One region of the Acetoanaerobium noterae genome, then DNA from elsewhere that is predicted to be linked to it. Evidence: riboswitches for the same ligand, from Rfam matches in the RefSeq annotation. Region 1 holds a riboswitch; the other holds the start of a gene.

Region 1 (15,932 bases):
TTTCTGATTTTTTAATTATTTTAGCCATTGCTTTAGTCAAAAAAGCCTTACTAGCATAATATGCATATGTACGAGGGTATTTATCTAAAAAATTCACCTTAATATAATCTATTTTTTCTTCTATTATATCCTGACTCATAACATAAAGCGGTGTAGAATATTTTTGCGCTAGATATACACTGTCAACTGAACAAAACTCAAAATTCTCTTGCATAGTTCCCCCTCCTTAGTTTTATATACGACTGATTACTTAATTTTATATATTATACCTTTTTATCTTCAATTATTATAGCATTTTATCTATCATAGGATTAAAATAGTGTAAAAGGAGGTTGTGATAATGAAAAAGATTGCAATTGCATTATTTTTATCAGCTATATTAGGCACATCCGTATTAGCTGGATGTTCACCTAAGGAAGAAACTCCAGCCCCAGATACGACACAAGAGGAAGCTGCTCCAGAGGCTGAACAACCAGCAGCTGAAGAAGAATTTGCTGACCTAGCAGAATTATTCAAAAAAGGAGAAAATGCATTTAAAGATGGCATTTACTATGCACAGACCTTTACAATGACAGACCAACAAAGTCAGATGAAAACTTGGCATAAAGGAGATAAAGTGAAAAGCAGTATAGTTGCTGATGGCGACGAAATGATTAACATAATAGATTCAAAAACAGGTGAATTCGTCACATATAGCGCATCTGAAAAAACTGGAATGAGATTCAAAGCAGATTCTGGCGACTCAGCGTTTATGCCTGATACCAGCATGACTGATATTGCCTCAGTAGATGAGCAAGTCGATACTGCCACCTTTGAGGTAGTAGGGGATGAGAAAATACTAGGCGAGGATTGCGCAGTTATTTTATCAAAAGACAAAGCTACAAATGAAGAAGTTAAGCTTTGGGTTAGCAAAAAATATGGCATAACTATGAAAATGGTAAGCAAAGGCGTGGATGGTAGCGAGATGACTATTGAAGTCACTGAGCTAAAGGTTGGGGATATTAACGACTCAGAATTCGAAGTTCCTTCTGATGTTGTAATCGAAGAATTTTAAATCTGAAAAAATTACTTGAATATAATTTTTATTAAAGTGACTTTAGGGTAAATATATTATGAACCGTCTATTATTGCAATCAAAAATTGCTAATGGTTCATGCTTACCTTGTTATCTTTATAATAAGGAAGTTATTTTACAATAGGAGGATTGATTATATGATGAAAAAAGTTTCTGCGTTCGCTTTAGCTTCACTAATTATCGTGACACCAATTTTTTCAAATGCTCTTACAAAAGACCCCGATGCAGGAGAACTTGCTTATAAGCATGTTGTTGAGCTTTCAGACGAAATAGGTGATAGAACTCAAGCAACAAATGGAGAATACGATGCTAAAGACTATATTGAAGATGTATTTATGGATTTGGGCTATGATACTAAGCTCCAAAGCTTTGAAATTCAAAGAACAAAAGACGATAAACCGTATGATACTGTAACATCATATAATGTTATTGCAGTAAAACCAGGTGAATCTAAAAGAGAAATCATCATAGGAGCTCACTACGATTCAAAAAACAATACTGGAAAAGGTGCTGACGATAATGCTTCTGGAGTGGCTGTAATGCTTGAAACTGCTGAAAAAATATCAGACCTTAAAACTCCTTATACTGTTAGATTTATTGCTTTTGGTGCTGAAGAAAGCTTCAAAAATAGCGATAATGTTAAAAATGGTGGATTAAATGGCTCCTCATACTATGCCGAAAACATGACACAAGCTGAAGTAAATAATACTGTAGCTATGATCAACTTAGATTCTCTGCTTGCTGGAGACTTCATGTATGTTTATGGTGATTTAGGCAAAAAAGGTTTTGTAAGAGAACAAGCCTTAGCAATTGCAAAAGAGCTTGGACTTGACTTAGAAACAAACCCTGGACACAATAAAGACTATCCAGCTGGTACAACTGGAGACTGGAGTGACCATGCTCCTTTTGTTGAAAGAGGAATTCCTTATGGATACTTCGAAGCTACAAACTGGCATTTAGGTGATATGGATGGATATACTCAAACTGAAAAACACGGTGAAATTTGGCATACTGAAAATGATAATCTAGATTTCCTAGAAAGAGAGTTTCCAGGTAGAGTTGAAGAAAGATTAATGACTTTCTCAAATACACTTACTGAGCTAGTACTCAACTTTAATCCAGCAGAATATAATTCTGTAAAAATTAAAATAGATAAAGACGAAATCAAGAATAATGGAAAACCTGAAAAAGCAGCTAAAAAACCATTTATAAAAGAAGGTAGAGCTTTAGTTTCACTTGATGTTATAGAAAAAGCTATGAAGCTAGAGGTTTCAGTTTCAAATAACGAAAAAGAACTCACTCTCAGCAAAAATGGAAAAACTGTAGTATTCGATTTAGATACAGAGAAAACCTATGACAAAGATTCGAAAGCAGTGATTACTGAAGATGGTGATATCTTTGTAGCTGTAAATGAAATTGCTAAGGTTTTAAATGGCAATGTGAAATGGGATGCTAAAGACAAATCAGTGGAAATAGTTTACTAGGTAAATAAAAATTTTAAGTACTTCAATTAAAAGAGCTTGCGAATTCGCAAGCTCTTTTTCACTATAATTAAACTTTCATAAGAATCTGTATTTCTCAAATCTATTCTAGTTTTCTATCTGAATATATTCTTAATGCTCTTCATTTTTTCTTTCTTCAATAATTTTCTGTGCTAACTGGCTAGGAACTTCATCGTATCTTTCAAATTCCATCTCAAAATAACCTTTTCCTTGAGTCATAGCCTTTAGGTCAATAGCGTACTTAAAGGTTTCTGATTGTGGAGCTTCTGCCATAATTAATTGTTTCGTCCCTTTGAAAGGCTCCATACCAAGTACCTTACCACGTTTCTTGTTGATATCTCCCATGATATCTCCCATAAATTCTTCAGGAACTACAATCTTAAGCTTCATTACTGGCTCTAGAAGTACTGGTTTAGCTTCTTCCATACCTTTTTTAAATGCCATATTAGCAGCTAGCTTAAAAGCCATCTCGGATGAATCAACATCATGGTATGAGCCATCATAAAGTACAGCCTTGATGTTTGTAACTGGGAATCCTGCTAGTATTCCTTTTTCCATAGACTCTTTAAGTCCTTTTTCTACAGCTGGAATATAGGATTTTGGTACAGAACCTCCAAATATTTCCTCTGCAAACTCAAATGGCTCTGATGATGGAGCAAATCTAATTTTAACATCTCCATACTGCCCATGCCCACCACTTTGTTTTTTGTGCTTGCCTTGGACATCGGACTTGCCCTTTATAGTCTCTCTATAAGGAACCTTTAAATCAAGTAGCTTAACCTCTACACCAAATTTATCTTTTAATTTATCCTTTAATGAGTTAACGTGAATCTCACCTTGTACACCTAGAACAGTTTGCTTAGTCTCAGCATTTCTCTCCCATGTAAATGAAGGATCCTCTTCCATCAATCTTTGTAGTCCTGAAGAGATTTTTTCTTCGTCTCCTTTATTAGTCGGCTCTACTGCAACAAGCATCTGAGGTTTTGGGAATACCAAATCATCATAGCTCTCGTGTCCTGATTTTGAAGATAGAGTTTCACCTGTGGAGCTATCTTGAAGCTTTGTAAAAGCAACGATATCCCCAGCTCTTGCTTCGGACATTTCTTTATATTCTCCATTAACTAAGGTAAATACCTTAGGAATTCTCTCTTTATGGCCTTTCTTAACATTATAAAGCTCAGATTCTGGCTTTAAATGTCCTTCGTGAATTTTAACAAAAGATATCTTTCCAACAAATGGGTCAACTATAGTTTTAAAAATTTGACCTGCAAACACATCGGATTCTTTTATATCTTTTTCATCTAGTGGTGATGGAAGATAATCCCATATCATATCTAGTAGAGTATGAACTCCGATATTTTTAGCTGTTGAGCCGCAAAGTACAGGAATTACATCTCCTTCTAATACACCTTTTCTAAGTCCTTTGTGTATCTCTTCAGTTGTAAATTCCTCACCAGCAAAATATTTTTCCATAAGTGCTTCATCGGATTCAGCAACTGATTCCATAAGCATTTCTCTTACTGGAGCTATTATATCGTCCATATCAGTTGGCATATCAACTGTAACACACTCTTTACCATTATATTCTCTTGCAAACATATCAACTACATTTATAAATCCCTTAAACGCTTCTGCTTTACCCCAAGGTACATGAAATGGAGCAATCTTTTTGCCATAACGTTCTCTTAATTGGTCTAAAATCTTGTCGTAATCGGATTTTTCACTATCGATTTTATTTACAAAAATAAAACGTGGAGTTTGATACTCATCTGTAATTTCTAAAGCCTTATCGGTTCCAACTTGTAAATCTGTGGTTCCATCTACTACTATAATTGTGCCTGAAGCTGCTGCCATAGCAGACACAACCTCTCCATCAAAATCAAAATAACCAGGAGTATCTAAAAAATTGTACTTGTGATCATTCCACTCTAGTGAGTGTAGATTCATAGAAGAAGTTAGCTTGGCTTCATCAGTTGGTTTAGAAATCCTATTTGTAAGCTTGACAGTATAGTGAACTGCCTCCATCAAATTTGATTTCCCTGACCCACTATGTCCAAGGATTGCAATGTTTCTGATCTTGTCACTCTCGTAAACCCTCATAATACATTCTCCCCTCTTTATGATTAAATCTGCCCATTGACAGAATATTTAATCATTTTGCGTTAAATTTTTTAAAATTCAAACAATTTTACTTCTTGAAGATAATTATATCCATATATTGCTATAAAATCAACAACTTTGCAAAAAAGTAGGACCCTCGGGGAAAGGGTCCTAAATGGGGGGTTATTTTATGGGCTAGATAACATCATCATCAAGATTTGTTATCTTATTTTAATATATACCATTTTAGTATTAATTGAAACACTTTTTTTAAAAATTACATAAAAAATTCATTTTTATAATCTCATGGATTTAATAATGCTTATTTGTTATAATAAACTTACTTAATAATAAAAATATTCTAAATTATATGCATTTCGTATTATATTACATATTACAAAGGAGAGATAAAATGATTTCTAACAAAATGCAGTCACTCGTTGCAAATAGCTCTGTAATTCGTGCTATGTTTGATGAAGGAAAACGATTGTCAAAAATTTATGGTGAGGAAAATGTTTTTGATTTCAGCTTAGGAAATCCTAATGTAGAGCCTCCAGAAGTTATAAAAGAATCTATAAAAGATATATTAGACAATGAAGTAGCTACATATGTTCATGGCTATATGAACAACTCAGGCTTTGAAGATGTAAGAACTACAATTGCTGAGCATGAATCAAAAAAACACGGTATGAACATCAGCTTTGAAAGCATTGTAATGACAGTTGGTGCAGCTGGAGGACTAAATATAATTTTTAAAACTCTTCTAAACCCTGGCGATGAAGTAATTACATTTGCTCCATTTTTTGGAGAATATAGAGCATATTCAGCTAACTACGATGCAAATCTAGTTGTAGTTGAGCCTGATATAGATACCTTTGAGCCTAATATCGAAGCTCTTAAATCTGCTATTACACCAAAAACTAAAATAGTTATAGTAAACTCACCAAACAACCCTACTGGAGTAATTTATTCTGATGCGGCTCTTACAAAGCTTGCCGAAGTGCTTAAGCAAAAAGAAGAAGAACTTGGCATTGATATTTTCCTAATATCAGATGAGCCATACAGAGAAATCGTATATGATAATGCTGAGGTTCCATGTCTTCTAAAATACTATAAAAATACCATCATAGGTTACTCATATAGCAAATCTTTATCACTTCCTGGCGAGCGTATAGGCTATCTAGTAGTTCATCCTGAGATTGCTGATTTTGGTGATGTTATGGGTTCTCTAAACGTTGCTAACCGTATTCTTGGCTTTGTAAATGCACCATCACTTTTCCAAAGAGTAGTTGCAAAGAACTTAAATGCCGAGGTAGATGTTAATGTATACAAGAAAAATAGAGATGCCCTTTACAATCACCTAGTAAGTATAGGTTTTGAATGTGTAAAGCCGCAGGGTGCATTTTATTTGTTCCCAAGATCTCCTATTGCTGATGATAAAAAATTCTGTGAAGATGCTAAGCAGTTTAATCTTCTTTTAGTTCCAGGCTCCGCATTTGGATGTCCAGGACATTTTAGATTATCTTATTGTATATCTTATGAAAAAATAATAAATTCTCTACCAGCATTTGATAAACTAATCGCATTATATAAATAATCTCCATAAAAATAAGACCTCTGCTATTAAGGTCTTATTTTTTATTTGAACTTATTATAAAGAAGGTTTGTAAGTTAATACTGGCTTTCTTGCTGCCAGTGCCTCATCTATTCGACCAGCTGGTGAATGATGAGGTGCTGCTTTAAATATCTCTGGATTTTCTTTTGCTTCTTTAGCAATTTGCTTCATGGCATTTATAAACTCATCCATAGTTTGCTTGCTTTCTGTTTCTGTAGGCTCTATCATTATTGCACTGTCTACTATTAGAGGGAAGTATACTGTAGGCGGATGGAAGCCATAGTCAATAATTCTCTTTGCAATTTCTAAAGTAGTAATCCCTGTTGATTTATCTTTGATTCCAGCAAAAATAGCTTCATGCTTGCAAAGCTTATCTACAGCTAGCTGATAATCATCTTTTAGCATTTGTCTCATATAATTTGCATTAATCACTGCGTTTTCTGATACAGCTCTTAGCCCATCTGCTCCCATACTCAGGATATATACATAAGCTCTAAGAAGAATACCAAAATTCCCATAAAAGCTTTTAATCGATCCTATGCTGTCTTTTTTGTCATAGTTTAAAATATACTTATCGTCTACCTTTTCAACTTTTGGAACTGGCAAGAATTCAGCAAGATGTTTTTTTACTCCCACTGGTCCACTTCCTGGTCCCCCACTTCCATGAGGCGTAGAAAATGTTTTGTGAAGATTAAGATGGCACACATCAAAGCCCATATCTCCAGGTCTTACTATCCCCATTATAGCATTCATGTTTGCTCCATCGTAGTATAGTAGTCCTCCTGATGCATGCACTAGAGAAGCCACTTCTTCTATTTGAGTTTCAAAGAAACCAAGTGTGCTTGGATTAGTAAGCATAAAGCCAGCTATCTCATCACTTAGTACAGCTTTTAATTTTTCTATATCTATACTGCCATCTGCATTTGTTTCTAGCTCTATAACTTCAAATCCAGCAACATTAGCGCTTGCAGGATTAGTGCCATGAGCAGAGTCAGGAACTATTATTTTAGTTCTTTTTTCGTCGCCTCTATGCATATGGTAGGCTTTTATAAGCATAAGCCCTGTCCATTCTCCATGAGCTCCAGCAGCTGGCTGAAGAGTAAATTCATCCATTCCAGTTATTTCAGATAGCATATTTGCTAGGTTGTACATTATTTTTAGCTCTCCCTGAACCGTTTCTACTGGAGAAAGTGGATGTACCCCTGAAAATTTTTCGTTTGCTGCTATTTCTTCATTAATTTTAGGGTTGTACTTCATGGTGCAAGAGCCAAGTGGATAGAATCCAGCATCCAAACTGTAATTTTTCTTTGATAAATTAGTATAGTGCCTCACAGCATCGAGCTGACTTACTTCTGGAAGATTGGCTGATTTTTCTCTTAAATACTCTTTCGGAATGAGAGAATCTTCAAAAGCAAAATCTATATCAAGCTCAGGAAAATCAATAGCTTTTCTTCCATGAGCAGATAGTTCAAATATCATTTTATCGTAGCTCATCTTACACCTCCTATTACACTTACTAATTTATCGATTTCTTCCTTAGTTCTTTTTTCAGTTACTGCTATCAAGATAGCATTTTCAAGCCCATAATCTGTACTCGAAAGACTATATCCACCTAAAATTCCAGCTTCAAGTAAAGCCTGAAGTACTTTTTCTGAAGAAGCTTTAGTTTTTATTGCAAACTCCTTAAATATAGGTCCTTCAAAAAGAGCCTGCACATTATCTAGCTTTTGTAGCTCCTTATAAGCATAGTTTGCTTTATTAAGGCAGGAATTTGCTACTTCCTTAATACCTTCTTTTCCTACTACAGCCAAATACATCCCTGCTCTTATAGCATTTAGAGTCTGATCGGAGCAGATATTGGACGTTGCATCTTGCCTTCTTATATGCTGCTCTCTAGCTTGAAGTGTGAGTACAAAAGCACGGTTTCCATTTGAATCTACGCTTTGTCCCACTATTCTTCCAGGCATCTTGCGAAGCAGTTTATCCTTTACATTTATAAATCCAAGAGTAGGCCCTCCAAAATTAAGTGGAAGCCCTAGAGCTTGTCCGTCTCCGAGTGCCATATCTGCACCTAGCTCACCTGGCGATTTAAGAAGCCCAAGAGCAATAGGGTCTGTATATAGCATCATCAAAGATTTATTTTCATGAATTATAGGTTCATACTTACTTATATCTTCAATTATTCCGAAAAAATTCGGATATTGAAGCAGTACTCCTGCAGTGTCTTTGTCTAGCTTGGATTTTAAGTCATCAATATCAGTTTGACCCTCTATGGATGAAACTTCTACTACATCCATATTTCTATATTGGAAATAGGTTTTTAGCACAGCTCTAGTTTCAGGAGATACTGTGTTTGAAACTAGCACTTTTTTTCTCCTTGTACTTACACAGGCAAGTACACTAGCCTCTGCTGCTGCAGTTGCTCCATCGTAAAGAGAAATATTAGATACATCCATTCCAGTAAGCTCACATATCATGCTCTGATATTCAAAAGCTGCTTGAAGTGAGCCTTGACTTATCTCAGGCTGATAAGGGGTGTATGAAGTAAAAAATTCTGCTCTTGATATTAGCTGAGGAATTACTGAAGGAATATAGTGGTCATAGATACCAGCTCCTAAGAAACACACCTTATCCTCTATGCTTGTATTCTTTGAAGCCAGGTCCTTAAAATGCTTTCTGATTTCAAATTCTGATAGCGAATCCGAAAGATTTAGTTTCCTTGAAAGCTTTAAGCTAGCTGGAATATCTTCAAAGAGCTCATCTGTAGATTTAACTCCTATGGTATCTAGCATAGCTTTTATTTCTTGCTCGGTATTAGGAAGATATGGATGCATTTATTATGCCTCCTTTTCATACATAGCAATATATTCGCTCTCACTCACAAGCTCATAACTTTCTATACTATTCTCTAATTCTACTGCCATAATCCAAGTATTATTTGCATCTTGGTTTATTTTTTCTGGCTCGTCACTTAGTGCTTCATTTACTTCTACTACCTTTCCATCTACTGGCATAAAAATATCAGAAGCTGCTTTTACAGATTCAACCACGCTAAATACATCTCCCAAGCTAAATTCGCTGTCTACTTCAGGTAGCTCAACATATACAATTTCTCCAAGAGCCTTCTGTGCATAATCAGTTATTCCTATATAAGCTACATTTCCTTCTACCTTTATCCACTCATGATCCTTTGTAAAATACACCTTGCTAGTTGACATATTAACATCTCCTCACATAATAAATTCAAATTAAATACATATTTCTTAAATCAATCCTTATTTTAATTAAGAAGCTGATTAAATTTTTACGTCTTATTAATAAAAATGTCTAAAATTATATCTATTTTTTATAAAAGCTTCTACTTACTATCTTAGCAGGCACCTTTTTATTTCTAATATCTATATAAATCTCATTGCCTAGTGCTGCATACTGGGCATCAATTAATGCAAGACCTATGCTTTTTTGAAGAGTAGGTGACTGATAGCCTGTAGTAACTATTCCTATTTTGTCATTTTCTGAGTATACCTCATAGCCATGTCTAGAAATTCTCTTGTCCAAAAGCTCAAATCCGACTATCTTTCTTTTTAAGCCTCCTGATTTTTGAGCACTTAGAGCTTCTTTTCCTATAAAATCGTCTTTATCAAGCTTTACAAAATATCCATAGCCGGCTTCTATAGGTGTAATTTCATCTGAAAGCTCGTTACCATATAGCGGAAGATTAGCTTCAAATCTTAGAGTATCTCTAGCTCCTAGTCCTATCGGAATAATGTCTTCTTCTGGGCTTTCTTCTAGAATTAGCTTCCATAGCTTCACAGAATCTTTAGCTTCACAGTAAATTTCAAACCCATCCTCTCCTGTGTAGCCTGTTCTAGAAACTATAGTATTAATACCTTTTATATCAACATTTCTAAGAGCATAAAAAAACTTAATCTCGCTTAAATCAGTTTCAGTAAATTTTTGAAGTATAGCTTCTGCCTTTGGCCCTTGAATAGCGACCTGTCCTATACTATCTGATACATTGTTAATATCTACCTCATATCCAGTAGCATGATTTACTATCCATTCGTAGTCTTTAGAAATATTGCCAGCGTTCACTACTAGCATAAAATCATCCCGAGAAAATTTATAAACTAAAATATCGTCTACAACAGTTCCATTTTCATAACACATAAAGCTATATAGAATTTGATTATCCTCTAATTTACTTATATCATTAGTACAGATTTTCTGGCAAAACTCCTCTGCATCTTTACCTTTTACTTCTATTTCGCCCATATGAGACACATCAAATATTCCAGCAGAGGTTCTTACCATTTTGTGTTCCTCAGTAATCCCTTTAAATTCTATGGGCATCTCCCAGCCTGCAAATGGTACAATTTTAGGGTCATAATTGCCATACACCTCAAATAGTGGTGTTCTTTTAAGTCTTTCAGTCACAAATTTTCCCTCCTCATTCTATTAATAACCTGCATCAAAAATTTGCCCAATAAAAAAGAGAATATAAAGACGCTAAAAAAGCATCTCCATATTCTCTGTTTTTTTCACCTGAGAGATTCTATCACATAATATCAGCGATATTGCTCCTACGGATATCCTATAACGGGATATTTCCAGAGTTCCATCAGTTACCGGTCCTGTTGCCTGAAAGCTTCTACATATAGGCTGGATGAGCATATATTATTTCTTCTTCGGCTCTCATAAGAGATCTCCCGATAACCTCAATTGGTAAATATTATCTTTATGGAATCGTATTATACTCTGGTTTTAAAAAATTTGCAAGCCATTTTAAAAATTTTCTGATTATAACTATCCAAGTAAATGTGAAAGAATAGCAAATACACAATTATCTTAATTTTTATCCTTTTAATATATGATATGGTATAAATTTAGTGTCATTCACCTCTTTATTGTGTATAAAAATTATCAAACACTCTCTACTTTCGAAGACTCCATAAGTTAGATTTTCCTTAGCTGTTTCTAGCTTACTTGCGTACTCTTGAGCTGATTTATAAAGATGATATGCAACTAGCTCCGGGTGGGTTCTAAAAAGGTATTCTTTAGCCTCTTTAAGACAGGCGTGCGGACCATATTGTCCTGTGATTACTATATCGTACTTTTCTATAGCCTCATCAGCAATCTTATTCATATTAATCATAATTTTTCCTCCCGAAATTGTTATTTTTTTATCTATTTATATATATTATACCCCTATTTTAAAATTTAATCGATATATTTTTAACAATTTTGCAAACTTAATCTTTCTTACAATTCTGTTATATTAGTTCAAAAATATTTTTTGTAAATATATTAACTTTTTTTAGTAAATATATTTACTATTTTATCGATTAGGATTATAATACTCTTCGTAGTTTAATTTCGCTTTAATACATTTAATAAAAGGAGAGTTCAATAATGACTAAACAATTTACACTTACGAGAAAGCTACTTGTATTCTTTATAATTTCGTTGCTATTATTATCCTCTGTGCTTACTGGATGCACTACTTCATCAGCCGAGGATTTAAACCTTCTTCAAGGAAATCTCGAAGCTGAGGATGTGGATATAAACACAAAAATTCCAGGCAAGATACTTACAATTGAGGTCGAAGAAGGACAATATATAGAAAAGGATGATGTAATTGCAACTATAGATGCTAAGGATTTAGCTGCAAAGCGAGAAGGCTTAGTTGCTCAGGCTAACGCAGCTCTTGCTGCAGTTGATATTGCAAAAGCTCAACAACAAGCTGCCGAGGGGCAGTTAGAAGCTGCTAAAGCTCTTTTATCAAAAGCCCAAAATGGAGCAAGAAGCGAAGATATTCAAAAAGCTCAAGCAAATTATGACATTATGAAAAAAAGTTATGATAGGATTCTTGCTCTATATGAAGAAGGAGCAGTTGCTTTAGCCCAGCTAGATGAAATAGAAACCAAGCTCAAGGTAGCTGAGCAAGATTTAAGCATTGCAAAAAGTGGAGCAAGAGCTGAAGATATAGAAGCTGCAAAAGGTCAAGTTGCCGCTGCACAAGGTCAAGTAGCCGCTGCTGCTGGAAGCGTTATTGCTGCAAATGAAAAATATACTCAGGCAGCTGCAGGAATTACTGAAGTAGATACTTATATAACAGATGCTGCAATTAGAAGCCCTCTTTCTGGCTATGTAACTAGTCTAAACTGCTCTGCGGGAGAAATGCTTTCAACTGGTATGAACCTAGCAACTATAACAAATCTAGACAAAATAACTTTAACAGTTAATGCCGATGAAACTCTCCTTCCAAAATTCAAGGAAAACCAAGCAGTGAAAGTTTCAGTCCTTAGCTACAAGGATGAGGAGTTTAATGGAAAAATAGTGCAGATTAATAAAAAACCAGATTTCGCAATCAAAAAAGCCAGCAATGAAAATGGAGATTTTGATTTAATAACCTATGGAATAAAAATAGAAATTGAAAATAAGGACCAAAAATTAAGACCTGGTATGACAGCATTTATAAACATTGAAGAATAGAAGGGTTTCGTATGAATATAAACTTTAAAAAATATATAGCTCCCTTGATACTCATACTTATCTTTCCAAATCTAGTAAACATTCTCACTTGTTACTCTATGAAGGAAAAACAGCTGAGGTATATTCCAAGCGCTGTATATCTTGGAGATAACACAAGTATGACAAGGGATATAGTAAGAAATCTTAAAAGCAGTGAAACATTTGATGTGCAGTATATAGTAGACGACCCAAATGAAGTTGAAGTTTTGATGAGAGATGGAAAAATTCTATTTGGATTAATCATCCCTCAAAACTTTACTAATGATATCAAAAACTTCAAATCTCCTAAGCTTACTACTGTAATAGATGGAACTCAGTTATCCCCAGCTTCCTTTACGAAAATAGCTTCATCTGAGCTACTTATGACTATAAAAGCTGGAGCAATGATGAGTACCTATCAAGGAAAGCTCAGTATGTCAGAAACTGAGGCTCTAAACACTGCCATGCCTATTAACATAGTAAATAGATTAATAGGTAATCCAACCAGAAATTATATTAATTTCTTACTCCCAGGGATGATGCTAGCAATAGTACAGGTTGCTGTAGCAATGAATGCAGCTTCTTCTAAAATTGTAAAAAAATCATCTGGAATTATTGATTTTTTCAAAAATGTAATGAAAAATTTAATAGACTATGGAATTTTGGGAATAGTTTCAGCAGTTTTAATATTAGCACTTCAGCATTATATTTTTGATGTTTCAATAAAGGCTTCTTACACTAGCATTTTATTATTACTTATAGTTTTTATGCTAGCAGTAGTATCTATGAGCCTTCTTATAGCTAGTATTTTTTCAAAAAAACAAGTATTTGCAACTCAAGTAGCTGCAGTGTGGTTCATCCCTAGCTCTATACTTTCGGGCTACTCATGGCCACTTATCTCCATGCCAGATTTTTTTAGGCAGATAAGTAGCTTTATGCCCTACACTTATTTTGTAAGCACCCTTAGAAATCTTATGCTAAAAGGACATTCCTATGATTATAAGACTAATATCGCTATGCTTCTTATATTAACTCTAGGCTCCTTAATTCTTAGCTTAGTTAGCTTTGTAATCAGAAAACAAATACTAAAAAGAAATATAACATTAAAATCTCTGTCAGGAAGGAAGGTTTTGCATGACTAATTTTATAAGCGAATTAAAAAAGTTTTTCACTGTACCTAAAAACCTTCTGTTCATGATAGGAATACCCATGATTTTTACAGTTTTCTTTGGAAATGTATATAGAAATGACTATCTAAATACTATCCCTATCACAGTTTACGATATGGATAACAGCTCTCTTTCACGCTCATTAGTTGAGGAATTTGATAAAAATCCTCGTTATACCGTCGACTTTTATTCGGAAAATCTAGATGAAGTAAAGCAAGCTGTGGAATCAACTCAGGTTTATATGGGAGTTGTTATTCCTTCAGATTTTGAAAAGGATGTCAAATCCAAAAAAAGTTCTAAAGTGGCTTTGATAGTAGATGCAACTAATATGGCAGTTGCAAACAATGCCCTTGCTTCTGCTACTGAGATAATAAGCACTGTAAACGCTGGTGTGAATCTTCAGTTCCTAGAAGGAAAAAATGTTCCCCCATCGCTTTCAAAACGTTACGTAAATATATTTGAAATGAATAATAGAACACTTTGGGATCCCAAGTTATCCTATAAATATTATGTAATGCCTGGTATGATTTTAGTTCTTGTTCAGCAACTATTTCTATCTATATTTGTCGTAAATGTAATAGAAGATAAGACCAATATATTTTATAAAATTTTAATCCACACTATAATATCCTCGCTTACATTCTTGATATGTACCAGCTTGCTCAAGTATGTGCTTGGAATAAATATAATAGGAAATATGCTCACATCTACTTTTCTATCTTTTATGTATCTGATATCATTAAGTAGCATAGCTTTAGTTCTTGCTCTTTCTATTTCCAGTCCATTAAGAGCTACTCAGCTTTGCATGCTATTATCGGTACCTAGCTTTTTAACTGCAGGCTATGTATGGCCAGTTATGAAAATGCCTCAGCTTAGTGTCTATATTATCAAGGCACTATGGCCTCTTATTTATATGATAGCTCCACTTAGAGACTATCTAATCAAAGGCGCACTACCTTATTATTTTAAATCAAATATGCTTCAAATGACTGTATTTGCTTGTATATGGTTTTTTATAGCTTTTTTAATTTCGAAAAAATCTAGGCCCTGCTTAGATGAGGAGGATTAACTATCATGTTCCAAGATTATGATTTTCAAGGATATATAGATGCTTACTCATTTATAGAGTTTTCATCAGGCCAGACTATAATAAATATATTAAAAACTGAACGAATCATGAGAATGGTATATGATAGATTATTTGAAAAATACAATATATCTGAGCCAAAATTCTTTGTTATTCTACTTCTTAGCATACATGAAGCAGACGGCATGCCTCTTATAGAGCTTGGTAAAAATATGATGGTAAGCCGTGCAAACATGACCACCTTAATCGACCGTATGATAAAGGAAAATTTAGTTGAAAAACGAAAAAACGCAAATGATAAACGCTCTATAAAGGCTCATCTTACCCCAAAGGGAAGACAGCTTTTTGATGAGATAAAAGACCTTCATATGGAGTTCAGTCAGCGTATGACCAAAGCTCTCACCGAAGAAGAAAGAGCTACTCTAAATAATATCTTAAAGAAGCTTCAAGAAGATATCGTTCAAGATTTTTCAAAAACAAAATAATGGATGGATATTGTAATACAAAAAGACCCTTGATTTGATATACTATCTCAAAAGTAAAAATGTAATTAAAAGTACATTATTCACTTTGAGATATCATATCGCTTTAGGGTCTTTTTTCTTTGTAATATTGTTAATATCGGTAATATTATATTTTATAATCCTATGGAGATATCTTTTCAATTACGCAGTAGGTTATATCGTCGTCTTGTCCAGAGTTATTAATATTTTGAACTATTTGTGATTTTAATTTGTTGTTTAGAATAAACGATGGGCTAACTCCTATGCTGTCAATATATGCTAGCAAGCTATCTGCCCCCCAGAAATCTCCATCCTGCCTTCTCATTTCAGTAAGTCCATCTGTATGAATAAGCAATTTTTCTCCAAAC
Region 2 (15,932 bases), on a different contig from region 1:
ACTTCATCAAGTGAAGCATTACTAGGTATTCTAAATGTGCCAGCTTTAATTTTAGTTTCAGAATTTAGTTCTATAAGCCTTGAAATAAAGCTTTCTTTAGATGAAATAATATTGTTTTCATAAAGAGCATTTGCAACTTTGTCAGATGAGCTCCCAGGAGCAATCGAAATATTTCTGATTGTCACTTCAGCTTGGGCTGATTTATTTTCAGTTTGTGTATCTGAGGAAGTGTTATTAGTGTTATCTTCTTTAGGTGCTTCGTTTTCATTTGTAGCATCATTTGATGCTTCAGGGACTTTGTTTGTATCCTCTGAGCTAGAGTTATTTTGAGCTATCTCTGTATTTGTTTCAGTAGAATTTAAATCGTTGCCAGTAGAAATAGGAATAATTTTTTCAATATTTTCAGGTAGAGATATATTAAACCATCCATGGAGCTGGTATGTCGAAACTAATATAATAATCAATAAAACTGCTCCTCCAAAAATTAAATCACTAATCTCATATATAAAATCTTTTAGTCTATCCATTTTCTTTACACCTCGTGTTCAAATTAAAAATAGTCAATTGTATTTTTCTATTATATAATAAAATGTAGCAATTATGAAGTAACAAAGGAGATAAATATGCACAAGGACATTAATAATCAGTTATCAAAACTCCAAATCAGAGAAATTCTTGAAGAAGATGCTGTGATAACCTTAAAATTAGTTTTAGAGATGGCTGATGAATCAGACAATTATCCATTTACATCTGAAGATTATGCTATGTCGATTGAGAACCAGCGCTCATTCATAAACTATATGAATAGTTTAGATAATTGTATATTTTTAGGTGCTTTTATAGAAAATGAGCTTTGTGGAATACTTTACTTAGAAGGTGGGAGAAGACAAAGGACTCACCATATTTGTAATTTAGGAATGGGAGTAAAAAAAGAGTACTGGAATAATAAAATTGGCTCGGCTTTGATGTCGAAGGCCATGGAGTTTGTATATGATAGTGAGCATATTGCAAAGGTTGATTTACAGGTTAGAATAGATAATAAGTATGCGATTGCTCTCTATAAAAAATTTGGTTTTGAAATTGAGGGTAAGAATAAAAGAGCTTTGTTTATTGATGGAGATTTTGTCGACTATTTAAATATGGGCAAAGTAATAGATTAGACTATGAGGTGAGTTTATTGAGCGATAATGTAAAAAAAGAAATTTTTGAATGGCTTAAAACTATAGCGATAGCAGGAGCGATGGCTCTGCTTATAACAAGCTTTGTAAGACCTACACTGGTTAGAGGAGTGTCTATGTTTCCAACTTTGGAAGAAAATGATTATTTACTTATTTATAGACAGGCATATAGAAGTGACCTGCCAGAGCATGGAGATATCATAGTTTTTAAATCGCATTTACTACAAACAAATGGGAAAGAAAAAGATTTAGTTAAAAGAGTTATAGGAGTTCCTGGCGACCATGTTGTTGTAATGGATGGAAAAGTATTTGTCAATGATGAGGAGCTAAGTGAAGCCTATATTAATGGAAATTATACAGATGGAAATGTAGATGAAATAGTACCTGATGGATATATTTTTGCTATGGGAGATAATAGACCCAATAGCTTAGATAGTAGAGAAGAGTCCGTGGGGATGATTCCTTTAGATGATATTATAGGAAAAGTATTTATTAGACTTTATCCATTTAATAAGATTACTACATTATAGTTAGGTGATATGGCAATGATAGGAATTAGTGCTTTGAGTTACGATTTAGAACAAAAGATTAGTTTGTTTCATGAATACAAGGATATAGAATTTATTGAATATGGGATAGATGAATCTAAAGATATTGAAGCTTTGAACCATCATATGAGCAAAAAAGAAAATAAAGATATAAAAATCAGCATCCATTTGCCATTGAAAACTAACCTTGTAGAAGATATAGGGTTTCTTAGAGATGCCAATTTTAACTATGTTAGGAATATTATTAGAGAGGTTAGCTATTTGAAACCTCTCTATTTTAATACTCATTTAGGAAATGTATTTTATGGTAAATATACTTCAAATTATAAAAAATATATCCAAAAAGCAAATGAGTTTATTCAAAGACTATTAGTAGAATTTCCTAATATAAATATCTACACAGAAAATGTTTATAGTTTTTTAAATCAAGCTAGCAGTGATTTATGTGCTGTTGGTACTAAGCCTATAGAATTCATGGATTTGTTTGAAATAGCGAATAATAAATCGTTAGGGTTCTGTTTTGACCTAGGGCACGCATTGATTCAAGATGAAGATTTTAGCAATGTGATTAAAAACTATAATTCCATGCTTCATTTTAACTTAAATGATAAAACCTCAGATCAGCATTTAGGGCTTTCAAAAACGGGTAAATATACAAAAAAAATTTTTTATGAGCTTATAGATAAGTATGGTTTTAGTTATATAGTTTTAGAACTAGATAGTTCAAAAGCGAAGGAAACTATAGAAATTTTAGAATTAAATAAACTCTAAAGGAGATGATAGTCTTGATTACTATAACTACTCAGTCGGGTGAATTTAAAGTTGAAAAAAACACTACCTTAGAGCAAATTTTAAGCATGGAGAGAATGGATTTTTTATATCCAGTTACTTTGGGGCTAGTAAATAATAATCTTAGAGAGCTTAGCTATGAACTAGAAGAAGACTCATTTGTAAATTGGATTGATATTACAGACCCAGATGGAAGACGAACATATATGAGGAGTCTAACTTTTTTATTTATCAGGGCATTGGAAGAGCTACTCCCAGGAGCTGTGACGAAAATTCAGCATTCTCTTAGCAATGGATTTTTTTGCGAAGTTGAGTATGAAGAAAAGTTAAATGTAGATGATGTTCAAAAGATTGAGCTCAGAATGAGAGAATTCGTAGATTCAAATGAGAAAATAATTAGATTCAGAGTTCCAAAAGAAGAAGCAATTAATATATATAAAAAACAAAATCGCGAAGGAAAATTGAATTTATTAAAGTATAAAAACACGTCGACAGTTCATTTGTATAGATGTGGGTGGCTTGAAGATTATTTTTATGGCTACATGGTTCCATCGACAGCTATGCTTCACACATTTTCATTAAGATTATACAATGATGGAATAGTGTTACTAGGACCTGATATAAAAGAACCTCATAAAGTTAGTAGGTTTATACATCAGCCTAAATTATTTAAAATATATAAAGAAGCTAAACGTTGGGCCAAAATAATTAATCTACCAAATGCAGCATCACTAAACATTTTAGTAGAAAATAATAACCACCCAGAGATTATAAGACTTGCTGAAGCATATCATGAAAAGAAAATTTGCGATATTGCTGATATGATAAAAAAAGATTCAGAAAAAGGAAAGATAATTTTAATTGCAGGGCCATCTTCTTCAGGAAAAACAAGCTTTGCACAAAGACTCAAGCTTCAACTTATGGTAAATGGTTTATCTCCAGTGTCTTTATCTGTCGATGATTATTTTGTAAATAGGGATAAAACTCCACTAGACGAGTATGGAGAAAAGGATTATGAGTCTATTTATGCTATAGATTTAAAAACATTTAATGAAGATATTGAAAAGCTTATCCTAGGCTATGAAGTTAATTTGCCAAGCTTTAATTTTAAAACTGGCACTAGAGAATACTTTGAAGAAAAAAAGATTTCTATTGAGGAAAATCAGCCACTAATAATAGAAGGAATACATGCTCTTAACCCTATTCTCACACAATCAATACCTGATGGAAATAAATTTAAAATCTATATAAGTGCTCTAACTCAGCTAAACCTAGATGAACATAACAAAATTCCGACTACTGACTTAAGACTTATAAGAAGGATAGTTAGGGATTATCATCACAGATCATATTCTGCATCTTCCACTTTATCAATGTGGCAAAGTGTAAATAGAGGAGAGCGAAAAAATATTTTCCCTTATCAAGAAAATGCTGATATAATGTTTAACTCCGCTCTTATTTATGAGCTGGCTGTTTTAAAAAAGCATGTGGTGCCTCTTTTAGAGGATATAAAGGAAGACGACCCTGTTTTTAGAGAAGCAAAAAGGCTACTTAAATTTCTCCAGTATTTTGTTGATATTACTGACGAGTCAGATATCATCAACACATCACTTCTTAGAGAATTTATAGGTGGAAGTAAATTGGTGCATTAATCCAAAATTTCAAATAGTATAGAATTCTTTGACAATTATATATTTAATCATTATAATATATATAAGTAATTTACGGTTCTCCTATATGTACAGTTTTATTTTTAACATAGTATATTATGGAGAAAATCTTTATTGAGGGGAAGGGCATTAATGAAAGATATAATGGTATTAAGAGAATTAGAAGAGATTAAAGCTGTCTCACATCCTTATAGAGTTGAGATTTTAGAAGCATTTGCTGAAGAACCACTTTCTGCTAAGCAATTATCAGAAATTTTAGGAGAACCTCATGCAAAAATCAATTATCACATTAAAATTTTACTTGGAGCTGGGATATTAGAACTAGTGGAAGAAAGAGTGAAATCTGGGATAATTGAAAAATATTATTTACCAAAAGCTAAAATGGTAGTAATAGATAAAAGTATCTTAAACTTTCCAATTAGCGATTCAGTGGCCCAAACAATAAATCAAGCATCTCTTTCTTTGTTTGAGAAAGTAAGTGAAGATTATTATAGAGCAGCTGAGACAAATGAAGTTGGAACAAAGCACCTTAGACATTACAATGAGTATTATGTTACTGAGGATGAAGCAAAAGAAATTATGAATGAACTGGAAAAGAGACTTATAGAACTGCTAGATGGGAAGCAAAAGAAGCCAGAAAAAGAAGGTACAAGACCGTATAACTTTGCTACACTAGCAATCCCAGATGTTAGAAAAGAAAAAAAGAAAAAATCAAAGGGCTAATAATTTTAAATAGTGCAGGGGAATCCTTGCACTATTTTGTTTGAATTTGATAAATAAGATTATATTCAGAGCTCTTATATAATTCGATTTCAACTCTAGGATTATCCTTATCTATATAATCTAAAATCAAAAATGGTTTCAGTTGTTTATCATTGAGAATTATTCCACTTTTTTCAATCCCATCGCAAATACTTTTGGGATAATTATGAATATCGCCCATGCGCTTATTTGGAAAATACAACTTTAATATAGTAATTAGATTTTCTTCTAGAGGAGGACCAAAATATTCTTGATTTATGATTCCCGCTATGTAGTTTTCGTAGGCCGCATATTTTGAATATTTTCCCTTGTGAGGTAGCCAAGCTTGCCCGCTTTTATTAGATAATTTGAAGTTAGATTTACTTATGGGTCTGCCAGGTATTATGAACTTTAGCATTTTAAATCCTTTCGACTAAAAATAACACAAATATATAATTATTTTTTTTAACATATGGTATATTATACTAGTGAATAGTTGGAGGAACAATAATAATGATTGATATAATAAACCAGGAAAATATAGATCAATATACTATTATAAACGTAAATTCAATAAAAGATAGTCTTGATAAATTCAGCTTTTATCTTGAAGAAAGAAAATTATTAGGAGTTCAATTGGACCTTGAAGAGCAAAATTTAGGCTCAAGGCTAAAATTAGATATAAATAATAAACCTGCAAGTAGTATAATATGTATATTTTTCCCTTATCTTACAGAAAGTCATAGCTTCGATTCTAATATTTCCGTATCCGCTCAAGGTATAGATTATCATATTTGGGCAAAAGACAAGCTAAAAAGAATTGTGCAAAAACTTCAAATAAAATATCCAAATAGCACTTTTTCTATTCAAGTTGACAATGGACCACTAAATGAGAGATTTTTTGCTTTGGAATCAGGCTTAGGCTATAAAGGGATTAATAATATGGTAATAAATGAAGTGTATGGAAGCTATGGCTTCATAGGTCTAATCGTCACGGACTTAGTGTTAAAGGAGAAGAGGCTTCCTAAAAAAAATTGTATTAATTGTGGAAAATGCATAGAATATTGTCCCGGAAAGGCTTTAAATTATAAAAATGGTTTTATTGGTCAAAGATGTGCTTCTTATCTTACTCAAAAGAAAACAGAGCTAAGTGATAGTGAAATTGCTATTTTAAAAAAAAGTAATAAAGTATATGGATGTGATATTTGCCAAATAGTATGCCCTCACAATAGAGATATAAAAAAATCTCAAGAAATTGATGATGTTATGAAACGACTTAATCTAAATGATATTGCCAGCTTAAGTAATAAAGAGTTTAAAAAAAATTATGGAAATAGAGCTTTTGCATGGAGAGGCAAAAATATATTAGTGAGGAATTTTAATATTATTGGAGATTGACTTACTATCTATGATAAAATGGTATTGATTATAAAAAGGGGAAAATATATTAAATGAGTAAGTATAATATTATTGTAAAGACATTACTTGATACTTATCCTGATGCAAAATGTGAGCTTGAATATAAAACACCTTACGAGCTATTGGTGGCTACTGTTTTAAGTGCTCAATCGACGGATGTAAGAGTCAATATTGTTACAAAAGAGCTTTTTAAAAACTTTAATACTCCTGAAAAAATTCTTAAGCTAGGAGAAGAAAAATTGATGGAGTACATAAAAAGTATAGGCTTTTATAATGTCAAATCAAAAAATATAATTGCATTATCACATTTGCTGATACAAAATTATGACAGTCAAGTGCCAGATGAAATGGATGAACTTTTAAAACTACCTGGTGTGGGAAGGAAAACTGCAAATGTAGTACTTAGCAATTGCTTTGGAGTTCCTGCTATAGCAGTGGATACTCATGTTTTTAGAGTGTCTACAAGACTGGGCTTCTCTGATAAAAAGGACCCTCTTCAAGTTGAACAAGATTTAATGAAGAAAATATCGAAAAAATACTGGACCGATGCTCATCATGCATTTATTTTTCATGGAAGAAGGATTTGTAAGGCAAGGAATCCAATGTGTGAGCTATGTTCAGTACAAAGCTATTGTAAATTTTATAAAAAGAAAAAGGGGTAGAAAGGAAGGTTTTTAGTGAAAAAAGTTGGCATTATATTAGTAATAAGCTTTATACTGATTGCTACATCTGCTGCTATGTACCTTAATAGTTTGACACAAGATAATTTCATTTATCCTGGGATTTCAATTAATGGCGTAGATGTCAGTGGGCTTACCGTAACACAAGCAAAAGAGGTTCTGCAAGACAGAATTAAAGTAGGGAAAGTTAGCTTTACCCATAATGAAAAAAAATGGAATTATGATTTGAAAGAGCTGGGATTTGAGTATGATTATGATAGCTCAATTGATGAAGCATTTAAAATTGGTCGTAGTGATAATATACTAGAAAATTGGATAACTGTTTTAAAGCTAAATAATAATAAACAAATTAATTTGGAATTATCGAGAACTGATAAATATGAGAATTTTGATGAAATATTTTCTAAAATTAAATCAGAGGTAGATCGTCAAGCAGTTGATGCAGACATCTCTATAAATACTGCTATATCTATTACTCCAGAACAAGACGGCTACGAAGTGGACATAGATAAGCTAAAAAATTTATTAATAACAGAATTAAAAGATAAAAACGAAGATATTATAATTGAAGTGCCTGTTAAGGTAACTCAAGCCAGTGTAAAAAGAGAGCAATTATCATCAATTAATGGAATAATAGGAGAATTTACTACAACCTTCAATGCTAAGGTAGCAGGAAGAAGCACAAATATAAGATTGGCATCTAGCAAAGTGGATTCCGTCCTTCTAATGCCAGGTCAAGAATTTAGCTTTAACAATGCCACCGGAAAAATAACATTGGCAGCAGGATATAAAAATGCTCCTGTAATTGTAAAGGGAGAGTTACAAGAGGGAGTAGGTGGAGGAGTATGTCAGGTTTCAACTACTTTATACAACTCTGTTTTATATGCAGGACTTGATGTAGTTCAAAGAAGAGCTCATTCTATACCTTCTAGCTACGTATCTATAGGACGAGATGCAGCTGTAGCCTATGGCTCGCTTGATTTTGTATTTAGAAATTCTCATGATTACCCAGTGTATATAAAAGCTTTCGTTTCTGGCAATAAAGTTACAGCTAGGATATATGGAGATACAACCAAGCATAAAAATAAGACTTTGTCATCACAAGTTGTAGAGCAGATTCCTAGACAAGTAAAATATGTCAATGATCCAACCTTGCCGCTAGGTAAAGAAGTAATTGATGACCCAGGTAGAGATGGGATAAAATCAGTGACATATGAAAATGTTGATGGTCAAACAAAAGTTGTGTCTAGAGATCATTATCCAGCCAAAACCAAGGTTATTAAAGTCGGTACTGGACCAGCAGAGGCTCCAGCAGTAAATTTAAACCCAGAGGCAATAAATGAATCTGTAAATACACAAAATCAAGAAAATACAATAATAGATTCTATTTTTGGAGGAAGATAATGCATAAAGTTATTTTAGTCACAGGAGGAGCTAGGTCTGGGAAAAGCTATTTTGCAGAGCAGCTATGTAAAAATATTGGTGAAAAGGTTTCTTATCTTGCTACAAGTGAAGCCTTCGATGATGAGATGAAGGCAAGAGTAGCGAAGCATAAGGAGCAAAGACCATCATCTTGGAAAACCTATGAAGCCTTCGAAAATCTTAAAGATCTGGTTCCAGATATGTCAAGTAGTTCAGATACAGTTATTTTAGATTGCCTTACTGTTATGGCAAATAACTTAATATTTCATTCTGATGTAGATGTTGAAAATGCAACACAAGCAGAAATAGATTCATTAGAAAAAAGAATTCAGGAAGAGTTAGTATCATTTATTTTAGCTCTAAAATACAACAAGCTTAATTTAGTTATGGTTACGAATGAGCTAGGGATGGGGATAGTTCCAGAAAATAAATTATCTAGAATATATAGAGATATTATTGGAAGGATAAATCAGGTGGCTGCTAGATATAGCGATGAAGTATATTTTGTTGTTTCTGGAATAAGTCAGAAAATAAAGGGGTAATTTAGTTGGAGAGATTTATAACACTACTTTCGTTTCTAACTAGAATTCCAGTTAAGACCTCTGGAAAGCTTGATGAAGAATTTCATAAATCAGCAAAATATTTCTCGTTAGTTGGAATTGTTTTAGGAATTTTCTATTTAATATTCGGTTTAGCTACCTCAAAAATATTTGGTGCGCACATCGGGGCCCTTGTATTTATTTCTACAAATATTATTTTAACTGGAGGATTACATTTAGATGGGCTAGGAGATACCTTTGACGGGCTTTACAGCTATAGAGACAAGGATAGAATCCTAGAAATTATGAAAGACTCTAGATTGGGGACAAATGCACTTTTAGCAATTCTGATTCTCATACTTTTTAAAATAGCCCTGGCAGATAAATTTATATCACAGGGTTATTACTATGGCTTATTTTTTATGCCTATAATGGGAAAAATGGCTTCAGTTCTTGCTTGCTATAAAGGCAAAACAGCAAAAAAAAATGGAATGGGAAATGCATTTATAGGTAAGGTTTCGGCTATAGATTTTTATATAGCACTTGGAATTGGTATTCTTGCTATGGTTTTGCCTTCTATAATAATTAAAGATTATAGTATTGCAATTATAAATGTTACTGTAGTTATAATTGTGATTATACTTACATTAGGCTATATGAATCATGTGTATAAAATAATAGATGGATTGACTGGAGATATTCTTGGAGCTATTTGCGAATTATCAGAAGTAGTTTATTTATTTATGTATTATTTGGGGGTAACCTTATGGCAGTTATTTATTTAATAAGACATGCTCAAACAGTAGACAACTTAAGTAAAAAATTTTCTGGGTATACTGATTGCAAAATTAGTGACTTTGGATTTTTACAGTTAGAAAAGCTATCTGACAAGATGAAAAATATAAAAGTCGATTATGTTTATTCTTCTCCTCTTGAAAGAGCTACTTTAACAGGAAACTCATTTTCAAATAACCTTATAACTTGTGATAATCTAATTGAAATGAATTTTGGAGATTTTGAGGGCTTAACTTTAGAAGAAATAAAAGATAAAAATCCTGAGGAGGTTTCAAAGCTATTTAAGCATGGTTTTGAATACAAGTTTCCAAATGGAGAGAGTTTGATAGATTTTCACGATAGAGTTAAAGCTTGTTTTTATGATATTGTGTCACAAAATCATGACAACAGAATAGCAATAGTTTCTCATTCTGGTACGATTAGATGTATTTTATCTGAAATTATTGGTGAGTCATATAAATATCACTGGAATTTCCAAATAGATAATTGCAGCATTTCTAAAATAACTTATGATGAAGGTTTTGGAGTAATTAATTATATGAATGATACAAATCACTTGAGGTGCTTAAATGATTAAATTAATAGTAAGTGATATGGATGGAACTTTACTAAATTCATCAAAAAAAATATCTCAAAAAACGAGTCAAGCTATAAAGTTTGCTAAAACAATGGGAGTTGACTTTACATTAGCCACTGGAAGAATGTATTCTTCAGCAGCAATATTTGCAAGGCAACTTAATATAGATAAACCTATAATTGCATGTAACGGAGCTTTGATAAAAAGACATACAAGCAATGAAGTTCTTTATGAGAAGAGCATAAACTATAAAACCGCTGATTTACTTTATAAAGTATTAGAAGAATGTGGATTGTATTATCATATGTACACTCAGGATAGATTCTTTACGAAGGAACTTAAATATACCTCATTAAGCTACTGGAATAATAATAAGACTGCTTCAGATGAGGATAAAATTGACATAGAAGTAATTGAAGATTTTTCTAATGTATGCACAGAAGATTACGGGATATTAAAGTTTGTTGCCATAGAAGATGAGCATCCAGAAAAATTGCTAAAAGCTAGAGCAATGTTAGCAGATATAGAGGGCTTAGAATTAAGTCAATCTTGGCATAATAATTTAGAGATAATGTCAGAAAATATTTCTAAAGGAAATGCACTTAAGATTTTAGCAAAAGAATGTAATATTAGTCTTAGCGAAATTATGGCGATTGGAGATCAACATAACGACATAAGCATGATAGTCGAAGCAGGAATTGGTGTGGCTATGGATAATGCTGAGCAGAATGTAAAAAAATATGCGAATCTTGTAACTTCATCAAATGATGAGGATGGGGTTGCTAAAGCAATTATGAATTTATTTAAGTGATGAGGGATGAAAATTGGCTTTAAATATTGTGTTAGTAGAACCGGAAATACCACAAAATACTGGAAATATTATAAGAACCTGTGCTTGCATAAATGCGAGATTACATTTAATTAAACCCATGGGCTTCTCTATGGATGAAAAGCAGCTTAAAAGAGCAGGGCTTGATTATATGGACTTAGTTTCAATTAATTATTATGATTCTTTCGAAGAGCTAATAGAAGATAAGGATATTAATAAATTCTATTTTTTTACAACAAAAGCTAAAAAGAATCATACAGAGGCTACATATGAAGATGAAAGCTATATTGTTTTTGGGAAAGAAACCAAGGGGTTATCTCAAGAAATATTATCGCTTAATCCAAATAACAATGTTAGAATCCCAATGCTTAATATGGACAGAGTGAGGTCTTTAAACTTATCTAACTCAGTAGCAATAGCAGCATATGAAGCAATAAGACAAATTGATTATAAAGAATTAAGATAGGGGCAATTTTATGGTTAAAATAATTACTGACAGCGTTTCAGATATCCCAAAAGAGTATATTGATAGGTACGATATAAAGGTATTACCATTGAAGGTTATTTTTGGGGATGAAGTTTATAGAGATGGAATAGATATAGATACAAAGACCATGTTTGATAGACTAAAAAGCACAAATGAATATCCAACAACTTCTCAAGTTACTCCAGCAGAGTTTGAGCAAGAATTCAGCGAAGTTGTAAATTCAGGCAATGAAGTAATATGTATCACTATGTCATCAGCTCTTAGTGGAACCTATAATAGTGCATTAATTGCGAGCCGTGAATTTGACGCAGCTAAAATAAGAGTTATAGATTCAAAAGCAATAACTCTTGGCTATGGGATGATAGTTATTGAGGCAGCAAAGATGGCAAGTAATGGTGTAGGGATTAATGATATAGAATCAAGAGTTAGAGACTTAGTTAATAACATGGAGTATCTAATTATTTTTGATACTCTTGAATATATATATAAGGGTGGAAGAATCAGCAAATCGCAGTATATGATGAGCAACCTTTTGAACATCAAGGTCATAATGACTATGAAAGATGGCCAAGTTGTAGCAAGGGAAAAAGTTAGAGGAAGAAAAAAAGCAATAAAATATATTATTGATTACATCGAAAAAAATGAATCTACTCTAGATGGAAGAGTAATAGGCATGAATCATGCTAATGATGAAAGCTATTTGGAAGAGCTAAAAGAAGCTGTTTTATCAAAGTACCTGCCATCAGAAACTATTTATTCCGAGGTAGGATGTACAGTAGCAGCCTATTCTGGGCTTAGTGCAGTAGCTCTATATTACGAAAAAATAAAAAAATAATTTTATATAGTTGAATATAAGAATTTATAAGAGGTTAAGGCAGAAAGATTATTTTTTAACAAAAATGTAAAAAACAATAAAAAAATGATTGATTAAATTTTTAATCTATTATAGAATAAGCTTATAAAGAGTATTTAACAAATAAATAATTCTGAATGAAGAGCAAAAGAGAGAATCGTTTGATCGCCGAAGGGACAAGTTTATATTTGCCAAATATAAATGAAATTCTCAGGCAAAAGGATTTTGCTTGGACAGAACTCTGATAAAACAGGGAAACAAGGCTCTATTGTTTCCCTGTTTTTTTTATTGTAAATATAAAAATATTTGATGGGAATAAGATTAACCTTTGGCTAGTTCTTTTGAATATTATTTTTAAATAAGGGTAAAATGTTTATGATGGGCTATTTTATAGCTGCTATGAGGTGACTAATGATTATTATCACAAACAATAAATTGGTAGACGAGTATTATGGTGGAAAAAACGTGCAGTTACTTGAAGGTAGTTATCAAGATGTGCTTTACAGCGTTAGAGATTACGTCCACAAGAATTATAAATTATTAACTCACCCACTTTCAGGAAGTGTAAAGCCTAATGAAACACCATTTAAAAGTGTTGCATTAGAAATAGGTGATAAGCTAGATTTTAATTCAGTTGAGATGATTGAAAATGCTATCTACACATACTCAAAGCTACAAAATGACTCAATTACACCAAACTGGACAGAAACTGTGTTGGAAGATTTCAGGGTCATAGATCTTGATTTAATAAAAAATGCTTTAAAAATATAATTAAGGAGTGAAATTATGTCAAAAATTTACGATCTAGTAATTATTGGCGCTGGACCAGCTGGGCTTTCAGCGGGACTTTATGGGGCCAGAGGTAAAATGAGTACTTTAATAATAGAAAAGGATAAAACTGGAGGACAAATAGTAACAACTGAAGAAGTTGCAAATTATCCTGGTTCTATTCACGATGCTTCTGGACCATCTCTTATTGCAAGAATGGCTGAGCAAGCAGACGAATTTGGTACAGAGAGAATTAAAGATAGCATAGTTGACTTTGACTTCACTGGAAAAATCAAAATCTTAAAAGGAACAAAAGCTGAATATCAAGCTAAAGCTGTAATAGTAGCTACAGGAGCTAGCCCAAAGAAATTAGATTGCCCTGGAGAAAAAGAGTTAACAGGAAAAGGCGTATCATACTGTGCAACTTGCGACGCAGACTTCTTCCAAGATATGGAAGTGTTTGTAGTTGGTGGTGGGGATTCAGCAGTAGAAGAAGCTATGTATTTAACGAAATTCGCTTCTAAAGTAACTATAGTTCACAGAAGAGACAGCTTAAGAGCAGCTAAATCAATTCAAGATAAGGCATTTGCAAATCCTAAGATTGATTTTAAATGGGATTCAGTTATAAAAGAAATTAAAGGTGATGGAATAGTTGAATCTGTTGTATTTGAAAATACTAAAACAGGTGAGCTTTCAGAGCATTTTGCAGATGAAGAATTTGGAACTTTTGGAATATTCGTATTTACTGGGTATATACCACAAACTGATATATTTAAAGGTAAATTAGACATGAACCAATCAGGCTATTTTGTAACAAATCAAAATATGGAAACAAATATTCCTGGAGTATTTGCCGCTGGAGATTGTAGAGAAAAAGTATTAAGACAAGTAGTAACTGCAACTGCAGATGGAGCAATCGCTGCAATCATGGCAGAAAAGTATATTGAGCACGAAGGTCTGTAGGAGTTAACAGATAGAAAAGTCATTATAATACAACATAATTAAGAAAGCACTATTAATACGGCAATTTAAAAAAACTATTTTAATACATCAATATAGTTTTTAATTTAAATAAATTGAGATAATAAATCAGAGGAGGAAAACGTTATGTTCGAACTTGATAAAGATACTTTTGAAACTGAAGTACTTCAAGGAACTGGATATGTTCTTGTTGATTTCTGGAGTGAAGGTTGTGAGCCTTGTAAAGCTTTAATGCCTGATATTCAGGAAATGGAAAAAACTTATGGTGAGCAAGTTAGATTTACTAAACTTGACACAACTAAAGCAAGAAGATTAGCAATAAAGGAAAAAGTTCTAGGTCTTCCTACTATAGCAATCTACAAAGATGGTCAAAAAATTGACGAACTTACAAAGGAAGATGCAACAGCTGCAAATGTAGAAGCTATGGTAAAAAAATACATTTAATTTATTTGAATTAGGAGGTGACTCTATGCGTCTTGAAGTTGGTAATATTTTTATAAAGGATATCCAATTTGGTGACAGCACTAAAGTTGAAAACGGTGTTCTTTATGTAAACAAGCAAGAACTAATCAGTGAATTATCAAATGATGAGCATATCAAGTCAATTGATATGGAAATCGTTAGACCAGGAGAAAGTGTAAGAATAGCTCCGGTTAAAGATGTTATAGAACCAAGAGTCAAAGTTGAAGGTAACGGAGGAATTTTCCCAGGTTTCCTTAGCAAAGTTGATACTGTTGGAGAAGGAAAAACGAATGTACTTAAGGGTGCAGCAGTAGTTACAACTGGAAAAGTTGTTGGATTCCAAGAAGGAATTATCGATATGACTGGTCCAGGAGCTGACTATACTCCATTTTCTAAAACTTGCAACGTAGTTATTATAGCTGAGCCAGTTGATGGACTTAAGCAACATGACCACGAAGCAGCTCTTAGAATGGTTGGATTAAAAGCTGGAAAATACCTAGGCGAAGCTGGAAGAAACATTACTCCAGATGAAGTAAAAGTATATGAGACTAAGCCAATATTCGAATCAGTAAAAGAGTTTCCTAATCTTCCTAAGGTTGCATATGTATATATGCTTCAAACTCAAGGACTATTACATGATACTTATGTATATGGCGTTGATGCGAAGAAAATTATTCCTACATTAATCTATCCAACAGAAGTAATGGATGGAGCAATATTATCAGGAAACTGCGTATCTGCTTGTGACAAAAACCCAACATACGTTCATATGAACAACCCAGTTATTCATGACTTATACGAACTTCACGGAAAAGAGTACAACTTTGTTGGTGTAATTATAACTAACGAAAACGTATATCTAGCTGATAAAGAAAGATCATCTAACTGGACTGCAAAGATGGCTGAATACCTTGGATTAGATGGTGTTATAATTTCTGAAGAAGGATTTGGAAACCCAGATACTGACCTAATCATGAACTGCAAAAAGATAACTAAAAAAGGTATTAAAACAGTTATTCTTACTGATGAGTATGCAGGTAGAGATGGAGCATCTCAATCACTAGCTGATGCTGATGTTGCTGCAGATGCTTGTGTAACTGGTGGTAATGCCAACATGACAATAGTTTTACCAAAGCTTGATAAAATTATTGGACATGTATCTAAGGATGTTATAGATGTTATTGCTGGAGGATT

The links. A riboswitch is a leader RNA that binds a small molecule or an ion and turns the genes downstream of it on or off. The one in region 1 is predicted to bind glycine.
Region 2: another riboswitch for glycine. It lies ahead of B5X47_RS08925 (GrdX family protein); the one in region 1 lies ahead of gcvT (glycine cleavage system aminomethyltransferase GcvT).

What each region holds. Positions count from the first base shown of each region.
Region 1 is NZ_FUYN01000002.1:513,828-529,759, reverse strand. It holds gene lysA (diaminopimelate decarboxylase) at 1-214, opposite strand, end outside; gene B5X47_RS05995 (DUF4412 domain-containing protein) at 341-1,054, shown strand; gene B5X47_RS05990 (M20/M25/M40 family metallo-hydrolase) at 1,213-2,559, shown strand; gene B5X47_RS05985 (elongation factor G) at 2,689-4,677, opposite strand; gene B5X47_RS05980 (pyridoxal phosphate-dependent aminotransferase) at 5,090-6,274, shown strand; gene gcvPB (aminomethyl-transferring glycine dehydrogenase subunit GcvPB) at 6,329-7,786, opposite strand; gene gcvPA (aminomethyl-transferring glycine dehydrogenase subunit GcvPA) at 7,783-9,126, opposite strand; gene gcvH (glycine cleavage system protein GcvH) at 9,130-9,510, opposite strand; gene gcvT (glycine cleavage system aminomethyltransferase GcvT) at 9,632-10,729, opposite strand; glycine riboswitch at 10,912-11,014, opposite strand; gene B5X47_RS05955 (hypothetical protein) at 11,148-11,447, opposite strand; gene B5X47_RS05950 (HlyD family secretion protein) at 11,705-12,787, shown strand; gene B5X47_RS05945 (ABC transporter permease) at 12,799-13,947, shown strand; gene B5X47_RS05940 (ABC transporter permease) at 13,940-15,043, shown strand; gene B5X47_RS05935 (MarR family winged helix-turn-helix transcriptional regulator) at 15,049-15,546, shown strand; gene B5X47_RS05930 (MASE3 domain-containing protein) at 15,707-15,932, opposite strand, start outside.
Region 2 is NZ_FUYN01000004.1:87,326-103,257, reverse strand. It holds gene B5X47_RS09005 (MltG/YceG/YrrL family protein) at 1-527, opposite strand, end outside; gene B5X47_RS09000 (GNAT family N-acetyltransferase) at 624-1,160, shown strand; gene lepB (signal peptidase I) at 1,178-1,708, shown strand; gene B5X47_RS08990 (sugar phosphate isomerase/epimerase family protein) at 1,724-2,497, shown strand; gene B5X47_RS08985 (nucleoside kinase) at 2,503-4,167, shown strand; gene B5X47_RS08980 (winged helix-turn-helix domain-containing protein) at 4,318-4,908, shown strand; gene B5X47_RS08975 (RusA family crossover junction endodeoxyribonuclease) at 4,940-5,344, opposite strand; gene B5X47_RS08970 (epoxyqueuosine reductase) at 5,440-6,324, shown strand; gene nth (endonuclease III) at 6,378-7,007, shown strand; gene B5X47_RS08960 (VanW family protein) at 7,023-8,429, shown strand; gene cobU (bifunctional adenosylcobinamide kinase/adenosylcobinamide-phosphate guanylyltransferase) at 8,429-8,989, shown strand; gene cobS (adenosylcobinamide-GDP ribazoletransferase) at 8,995-9,771, shown strand; gene B5X47_RS08945 (histidine phosphatase family protein) at 9,753-10,358, shown strand; gene B5X47_RS08940 (Cof-type HAD-IIB family hydrolase) at 10,351-11,169, shown strand; gene trmL (tRNA (uridine(34)/cytosine(34)/5-carboxymethylaminomethyluridine(34)-2'-O)-methyltransferase TrmL) at 11,183-11,653, shown strand; gene B5X47_RS08930 (DegV family protein) at 11,664-12,509, shown strand; glycine riboswitch at 12,665-12,763, shown strand; gene B5X47_RS08925 (GrdX family protein) at 12,939-13,298, shown strand; gene trxB (thioredoxin-disulfide reductase) at 13,314-14,258, shown strand; gene trxA (thioredoxin TrxA) at 14,403-14,720, shown strand; gene B5X47_RS08910 (glycine/sarcosine/betaine reductase component B subunit) at 14,746-15,932, shown strand, end outside.